DNA from 2 places in the Pseudoalteromonas fenneropenaei genome. Region 2 is predicted to be linked to the other one. Evidence: predicted binding sites of a transcription regulator. Region 2 holds the regulator's gene; the other holds the start of a gene.

Region 1 (3,426 bases), on a different contig from region 2:
ACAACTAGGATGCTGTGCGCTAAAAAAGCTCAGCAGTACGAGTTTATCCTGTAAACCTAATGTCTGTTGGATATTATCCTGTGTAACAAGGATTTGATTTGTCATAAGTGTACTCAGCTATTGATTCGTTATTGCTTGGTTATCGTCTATATATTGCGGCGATTCTGCAAATTACAAGCACTAAGCCTTACTCACCACTTTGCTGCGCTTTTTCGCACGCCATTTGCGGGCTTTAATTGGCTTTTGGGGCACACACTGTTGTAAGTTCGCCATATCAACTTGCAGACTCGCGTTTACCAATGCACTTAACTCCCCTTCCAAAGCACTCATAAAAGCACTGTAACTATGTTGTTTTTGCGCCATGAGCGACAATTGAGATTCCCAAATTGCGGTGCGATCTGGCAAAGTCAAAGATTCGGGTATTGCGCCTATCAAAGCTTGCCCAAGCGCCGTCGATAACACTTTCTTTCCTGATCGCTGTAAAAATTGGCGTTTAAACAGCAAATCAATGATCCCTGCGCGAGTGGCTTCGGTACCTAAACCATCCGTTTCTTTTAGCACTCTCTTAATTTCCGGGTTCTGCACAAAACGTGCAACCCCAGTCATTGCAGCCAGCAGTGTTGCCTCTGTAAAATGCTCTGGTGGTTGAGTATGCTTTTCTACTACTTCACCCCGCTCACACCATAGCATATCGCCAACTTGTAGCTCGGGTAGGAATGCCGAGGATGACTTATTTTGGAAATCAGAGAGCATTTTAAAACCTGCCACTAATTGAGTTTTGCTACTTGCTTTGAATAAGCCACCCGCAATATTGAGTTCAACTTTCACTTCTTGATACTGATAAGCTGGAAAAAACTGCACTATATATTGCCGCGCAATGAGCTTATAAATTTTCTGCTCAAAATCACTTAGGTTAGTTAACTGTACCTTTCGCGCCGTTGGAATAATCGCATGGTGCGCCGATACCTTTTCATCGTTCCAACATTTGCTACGTAAGTTTAAATCAGCGGATTGATACTGTGACTCTGCAACATTATTAAAAATCGCTGCACTGACTTCAAAACGCTGAGCGTAATGCTCTTTTGGCAGATAACGACTGTCCGAACGAGGATAAGTGATAAGCTTATGTTTTTCGTACAGCGCTTGGCACACATCTAACACCGTTTTCGCAGACATCGCGAATGCTTTGTTCGCCTCTATTTGCAGCGCCGACAAATTAAATGGCAGCGGTGGCTGCTCTTTACGCTGTTGCTTATCTACCTTATTAACCTGCGCCTGCTGTTGGGTGATTCGACTCGCTACGTTTTCTGCTAATGCACGATGTAGTACACGACCTTCTTCATCTTGATATGGTTCACAGGCTTCACTTGGCTGCCATTTGGCGCTAAAGCTTGCGCTCTGCTCGTTAGCAACATGCGCTAATACTTCATAAAATGGTTTTGATTGAAAGTGGGCAATTTCCGCATCACGCTTTACCACCAATCCTAGCACCGGGGTTTGCACCCGACCTATCGACAACACTTGTCCGCCACCTCGTTGTCGCCCTAAGATAGTAAACAAACGAGTAAGGTTAATACCGTATAACCAATCAGCTCGCACGCGTGCTAAGGCTGACACGCTCAAAGGAATAAATTCTTGGTTCGATTTCAGGCTGTCTAATGCGCGCTTTACTGCTTGAGGGTTTAAATCGCTTATCAATAACCGCGCCATGGCCTTTTTTTGTTCGCTCGTGGCTTTAGCGTAATCAATCACTTCGTCGACTAACAATTGACCTTCGCGGTCAGGGTCGCCAGCATGGACTATTTGGTCAGCTTTTTTGATGAGCTTTATCAGGCAATTGAGCTGCTTTTTGGTTTTGCTTTTGGCTTGAAATTGCCACTGCGTTGGCACGATAGGTAAGTGTTCCAGCTGCCATTTAGCAAAACTGGCGTCATAATCTTGTGGCTCGGCTAACTCTAAAAGATGACCAATACACCAAGAAACAATGTCGCCATTGCCAACCACAACATAGCCATCCTGCTTATTATGGGGTTTGGGCAACACATCTATAATGGCGCGTGCAAGCGAGGGTTTTTCAGCGATATAAAGTCTCATAACAAAATACTGTATAAATTCACAGTTACATTATGTGGCATTCAAATCCGCTTTGCCAAGATGAAATTGCATTTTGTTGCCTACGACCATTCAAGCCTGCATGGTGTTTGGTCACACCATTACGCTTTCATGATAAATCGGAGTGGCTGATAGCCAGTGAATTGTTGAATATGGTTGATAAATACAAGTGAGTTGATAACTAGAGGTGTAAACTGTGCGGTAATAAAAAGAGGAGCGCAAATATGCCTCCTCTTTTTATCTGTGTACTCTTTTTTCTTTATATACTTGGTACACCTTGCTTAACCGCTCTGCTTTAAGTTGCTAGTTTAGCATTTTACCTAACAACTAGTTTTACCAGGCGGAAAATCATAACCGATTGATTATAGACTGTTACTGCCCAACCTGAATTGGATCAGACTCCGTCGGCTTACCCTGCAAAATAGAGATCTCAACCCGGCGATTGCGGCGTCTATCGGTTTCAGTCACATTCGGTACTAGAGGACGAGTATCTGCATGTCCAACAACTACCATCCTGTTTTTATCAAACCCTGGCGCTTTTTGCATTTCGGTCGCCACTGCTACCGCTCTTTTTGCAGAAAGATCCCAGTTGTTGGAGTACAGCTCATTGGTCACTTGATAGTCATCAGTATGCCCTGATACCGTGATCTCACCCGGCACATCTTTGAGTAAGTCAGCGATTTCTTGCACTATAGGTTTAAACTTAGGTTGCAAGAATGCACTACCAGAAGGAAACGAACCATTCTCTTGAATACGGATAATGATTTGTTGCCCTAAAGACTCTAATTCTATTGCGCCATCCATGATCTGATCTTCCAATTGCTGCGCAATTTTTTTCACTAGCTCTTTCATTTGTTCTTGCTCAGCAGCTGACACCGCCGGTGACTGTGATGACTGTTGCTGTGCGGTGCTTTGCGACTCACCACCGCGTTTATTACCGCGTTGCTCTTGTCGCCCACCCGCTGAGCTTTCTTCACCCGCTTGAAACTCAAGCATTTGCTGGGTCATTTCGACCGTTTGCTGTTGAATGGTTTCTATCGGCGTTGGATCTGGCTTACCCGGTGTAAACTCCATCGCAATCACACTGGTGCCTTTGGGAATATCTTTTACTTCGATTTTATTTTGCACCCCGAAAGCAAATTTCATCGAGCCGGCAATTTGCTTAAATTTCAGTACGTCCATTTCCGAGAAAGCCAACAGCAGTACGAAAAAGCACATCAAGAGCGACATCAAGTCCGCAAATGTTCCCATCCAGGCCGGTAGACCTGGGGGTGGACACTTACACTTGCCCTCGTCAGACATAAGCTTAGCCTT
Region 2 (3,426 bases):
CCGAGGTAATAGACACCATTATGTTGGCGCCGATGCCCAAAAAAGCCTTTATCGGCTTAGATGAAATTGCTCATAGCGTGAAGTTTTTACTCGCCAAAGAAGCGCGCAATATTACCGGCCAGACCTTGGTGCTGGACGGCGGCTGGACGGTGCAATAGGAGCAAACATGGCAGGTTTTGATAAAGTAGTCAGCTCTCATGCCGAGGCAATGGCTGGGCTGCAACACGGTATGACAGTCATTGCTGGTGGCTTTGGTTTATGTGGTATTCCTGAGGGCTTAATTGCGCAAATACAGCGCATGGGGGTCAAAGGGTTAACTGTGGTGTCGAACAATTGCGGGGTAGACGGGTTTGGCCTTGGTATTTTGCTCGAACAACGGCAAATCAGCACTATGGTGGCCTCGTATGTGGGCGAAAACAGCTTATTTGAGCAGCAGTTGTTAAGTGGTGAACTGCAAGTCATTTTGACTCCACAAGGCACACTGGCAGAGAAAATGCGCGCGGCAGGCGCCGGTATTCCCGCCTTTTATACTGCCACGGGAGTCGGCACACCAATTGCCGAGGGTAAGGAACTTAAAACCTTTAATGGCCGTGAATATTTATTAGAAGAAAGCATTCAAGGCGATTTTGCCATAGTCAAAGCATGGAAGGCTGATAGGTTTGGCAATTGTGTTTATCGTCATACCGCAATGAACTTTAACCCTATGGCGGCCACTGCTGGCAAAGTGACGGTGGTAGAAGCGGAAATGATTGTTGAGCCAGGAGAGCTTGCCCCCAGTGAGGTCCATACTCCAGGTATTTATGTTGACCGAGTGGTGTTGGGGCAATTCGAAAAACGGATCGAAAAACGCATGACAAGGGGTAACTAATGGCATTAACACGAGAACAAATGGCAATGCGAGTTGCAAAAGAGTTGCAAGATGGCTATTACGTGAATTTAGGCATTGGCATCCCGACATTGGTTGCGAATTACGTGCCCACAGGCATTGCCGTGATGCTGCAATCGGAAAACGGCTTACTTGGCATGGGGCCGTATCCTGATGAAGCCGCTGTTGATGCCGATATGATTAATGCCGGCAAAGAGACCGTAACTGCGGTACAGGGCGCGGCTATTTTCAGTTCGGCAGAGAGCTTTGCCATGATCCGGGGTGGTCATGTTGATTTAACTGTGCTCGGGGCTTTTGAAGTCGATCAACAAGGCAACATAGCCAGCTGGACCATTCCGGGCAAGTTAGTAAAAGGCATGGGAGGCGCGATGGATTTAGTCGCTGGTGCGAAAAATATTATTTGCACTATGACTCATGCGAGTAAACATGGCGAGTCAAAACTATTGGCGCAGTGCTCCTTACCTCTAACGGGCAAGTCGTGCATCAATAAAGTGATCACAGATTTAGCACTGCTTGAAATAAGAGAGGGGGCATTTCACCTTTTAGAACGAGCGCCTGGCGTCAGTGTTACAGAAATCCAGCAAAAAACAGCTGGACGTTTAGTCGTACCCAGCCATGTCCCCGAAATGATATTCTAGGCAAAAGCGTGCTAAGGCACGCTTTGAAGACCTTTCTCCACTCAGCCACAAGCTATAACTGGAATAAAAATCGCCACAACGTTTAAATTTGCGCTTTTGAAATAACTGTATATACTCACAGGTAATTGTACTGTATGGAAAACCAGTGATATGCGACCATTAACCAAACGCCAAGAGCAAATATTCGAACTCATCAAAGTCTTTATTCGGGATACCGGAATGCCTCCCACGCGTGCGGAAATCGCAGAAGCTCTTGGTTTTAAAAGTGCCAATGCAGCTGAGGAACACCTTAAAGCATTAGCCAAAAAAGGCGTAATTGAAATGGTGCCGGGCGCTAGCCGTGGTATTCGTTTGGTCGAGGAAGATGAACCTGAGCAGCTGGGATTGCCTTTGATTGGTCGTGTCGCTGCTGGTGAGCCTATTTTGGCGCAGCAGCATATTGAAAGCCATTGTCAGGTTGATGGTCACATGTTTAAACCGAGCGCTGATTACCTCTTAAGGGTTCACGGTATGAGCATGAAAGATATTGGTATTTTGGACGGCGACCTACTGGCGGTACATCGCACCCAAGTCGCACAGAATGGTCAGGTGGTTGTCGCTCGTGTCGATGAAGATGTCACAGTGAAACGCTTTGAAAAGGTTGGTAAAAAAGTCTTTTTACATGCTGAAAATACTGAGTTCGAGCCGATTGTAGTGGATTTGGAACAAGAGCCTTTCTCAATCGAAGGTTTGGCGGTCGGTGTAATAAGAAATAATCAATGGATGTAATTCACTGATATTGCCTTAAAATGCTTATTTTATAAGCCCAGCAGCGTGAGTTGCTGGGCTTTTTTGTTTTTCCAACTTAGTCGCCTCGGTATCTAAGCTTCTCTTTTTTCACCGCTTATCACATTTCGTCGAAGAAAAGGCAGGAAAACTTGCAGATTGGTCAAAAGTTGACTAATTGGTTAAGTGTCGTGCAGTTGGCATGCGACAAAGTGTCGCATGCTATGACAGTCATCCAATAAGAATAACGATCTCCTTTTATGCGCTTATCGAGGGAGATTTCAAGGAGACGTCAAATGAGAGCGTATCGATTTGCAGTGGGTTGGTTTGCCGTACTGTTACCCACATTGGCCAGTGCCGATAGTGCGTACAACATGCGGCAGGGTGTCACCGACATCAGTCAACAAGTTTATGACTTGCATATGACAATCTTCCTGATTTGTTGTGTTATAGGCGTTGTGGTGTTTGCTGCAATGTTTTGGGCACTTATCCATCATAGAAAAGCAAAAGGGGCAACTCCTGCGCAATTCCATGAAAGCACCAAAGTTGAAATTCTTTGGACTGCGATTCCTTTTTTAATCTTAATCGTCATGGCAATACCTGCGACCAAAACCTTGATCGCTATGGAGGATACCAGCAAAGCGGATCTCACCATCAAAGTTACCGGTTCGCAGTGGAAATGGCATTACGAATATATGGGCGAGGGAGTCGATTTTTACTCCGTACTATCTACACCCAAAGAGCAGATAGATAACCTGCAAGCAAAGGGTGAAAACTATTTGTTGGAAGTGGATAAACCGCTCGTTATTCCTACTGGCGCGAAAGTGCGGTTTTTAATGACCTCAGATGACGTTATCCACTCTTGGTGGGTACCTGATTTTGCGGTGAAAAAAGACGCCAATCCAGGCTTTATCAACGAGGCTTGGACACGTGTTAATGAGGCTGGTATTTACCGAGGTCAATGTGCTGAACTATGTGGCAAGGACCATGGCTTTATGCCCGTTGTGGTTGAAGCGAAATCACCAGACGAATTTGCGACTTGGCTTGCCGATGCTAAAGCAGCTAAACAACGAGCTGCTGCTGAAAGTGCAGCATTACTAGACCAAACGTTATCGAAAGAAGAGCTGATGGCAGTTG

The links. Region 2 encodes LexA, which represses DNA repair genes until DNA is damaged. Its sites were predicted from a motif close to TACTGTATNNNNATACAGTA; they were not measured.
Region 1: a site for LexA is predicted at 2,102-2,121, ahead of ACFOEE_RS08090 (DNA topoisomerase III). Genes of this name have one in related genera too.

Annotation. Positions count from the first base shown of each region.
Region 1 is NZ_JBHRSD010000013.1:1,008-4,433, forward strand. Features, by position in the region: gene ACFOEE_RS08085 (tetratricopeptide repeat protein) at 1-105, opposite strand, end outside; gene ACFOEE_RS08090 (DNA topoisomerase III) at 181-2,094, opposite strand; gene ACFOEE_RS08095 (flagellar motor protein MotB) at 2,485-3,414, opposite strand; gene pomA (flagellar motor protein PomA) at 3,419-3,426, opposite strand, start outside.
Region 2 is NZ_JBHRSD010000048.1:56,314-59,739, reverse strand. Features, by position in the region: gene ACFOEE_RS20340 (3-hydroxybutyrate dehydrogenase) at 1-158, shown strand, start outside; gene ACFOEE_RS20335 (CoA transferase subunit A) at 167-868, shown strand; gene ACFOEE_RS20330 (3-oxoacid CoA-transferase subunit B) at 868-1,524, shown strand; gene lexA (transcriptional repressor LexA) at 1,675-2,292, shown strand; gene coxB (cytochrome c oxidase subunit II) at 2,586-3,426, shown strand, end outside.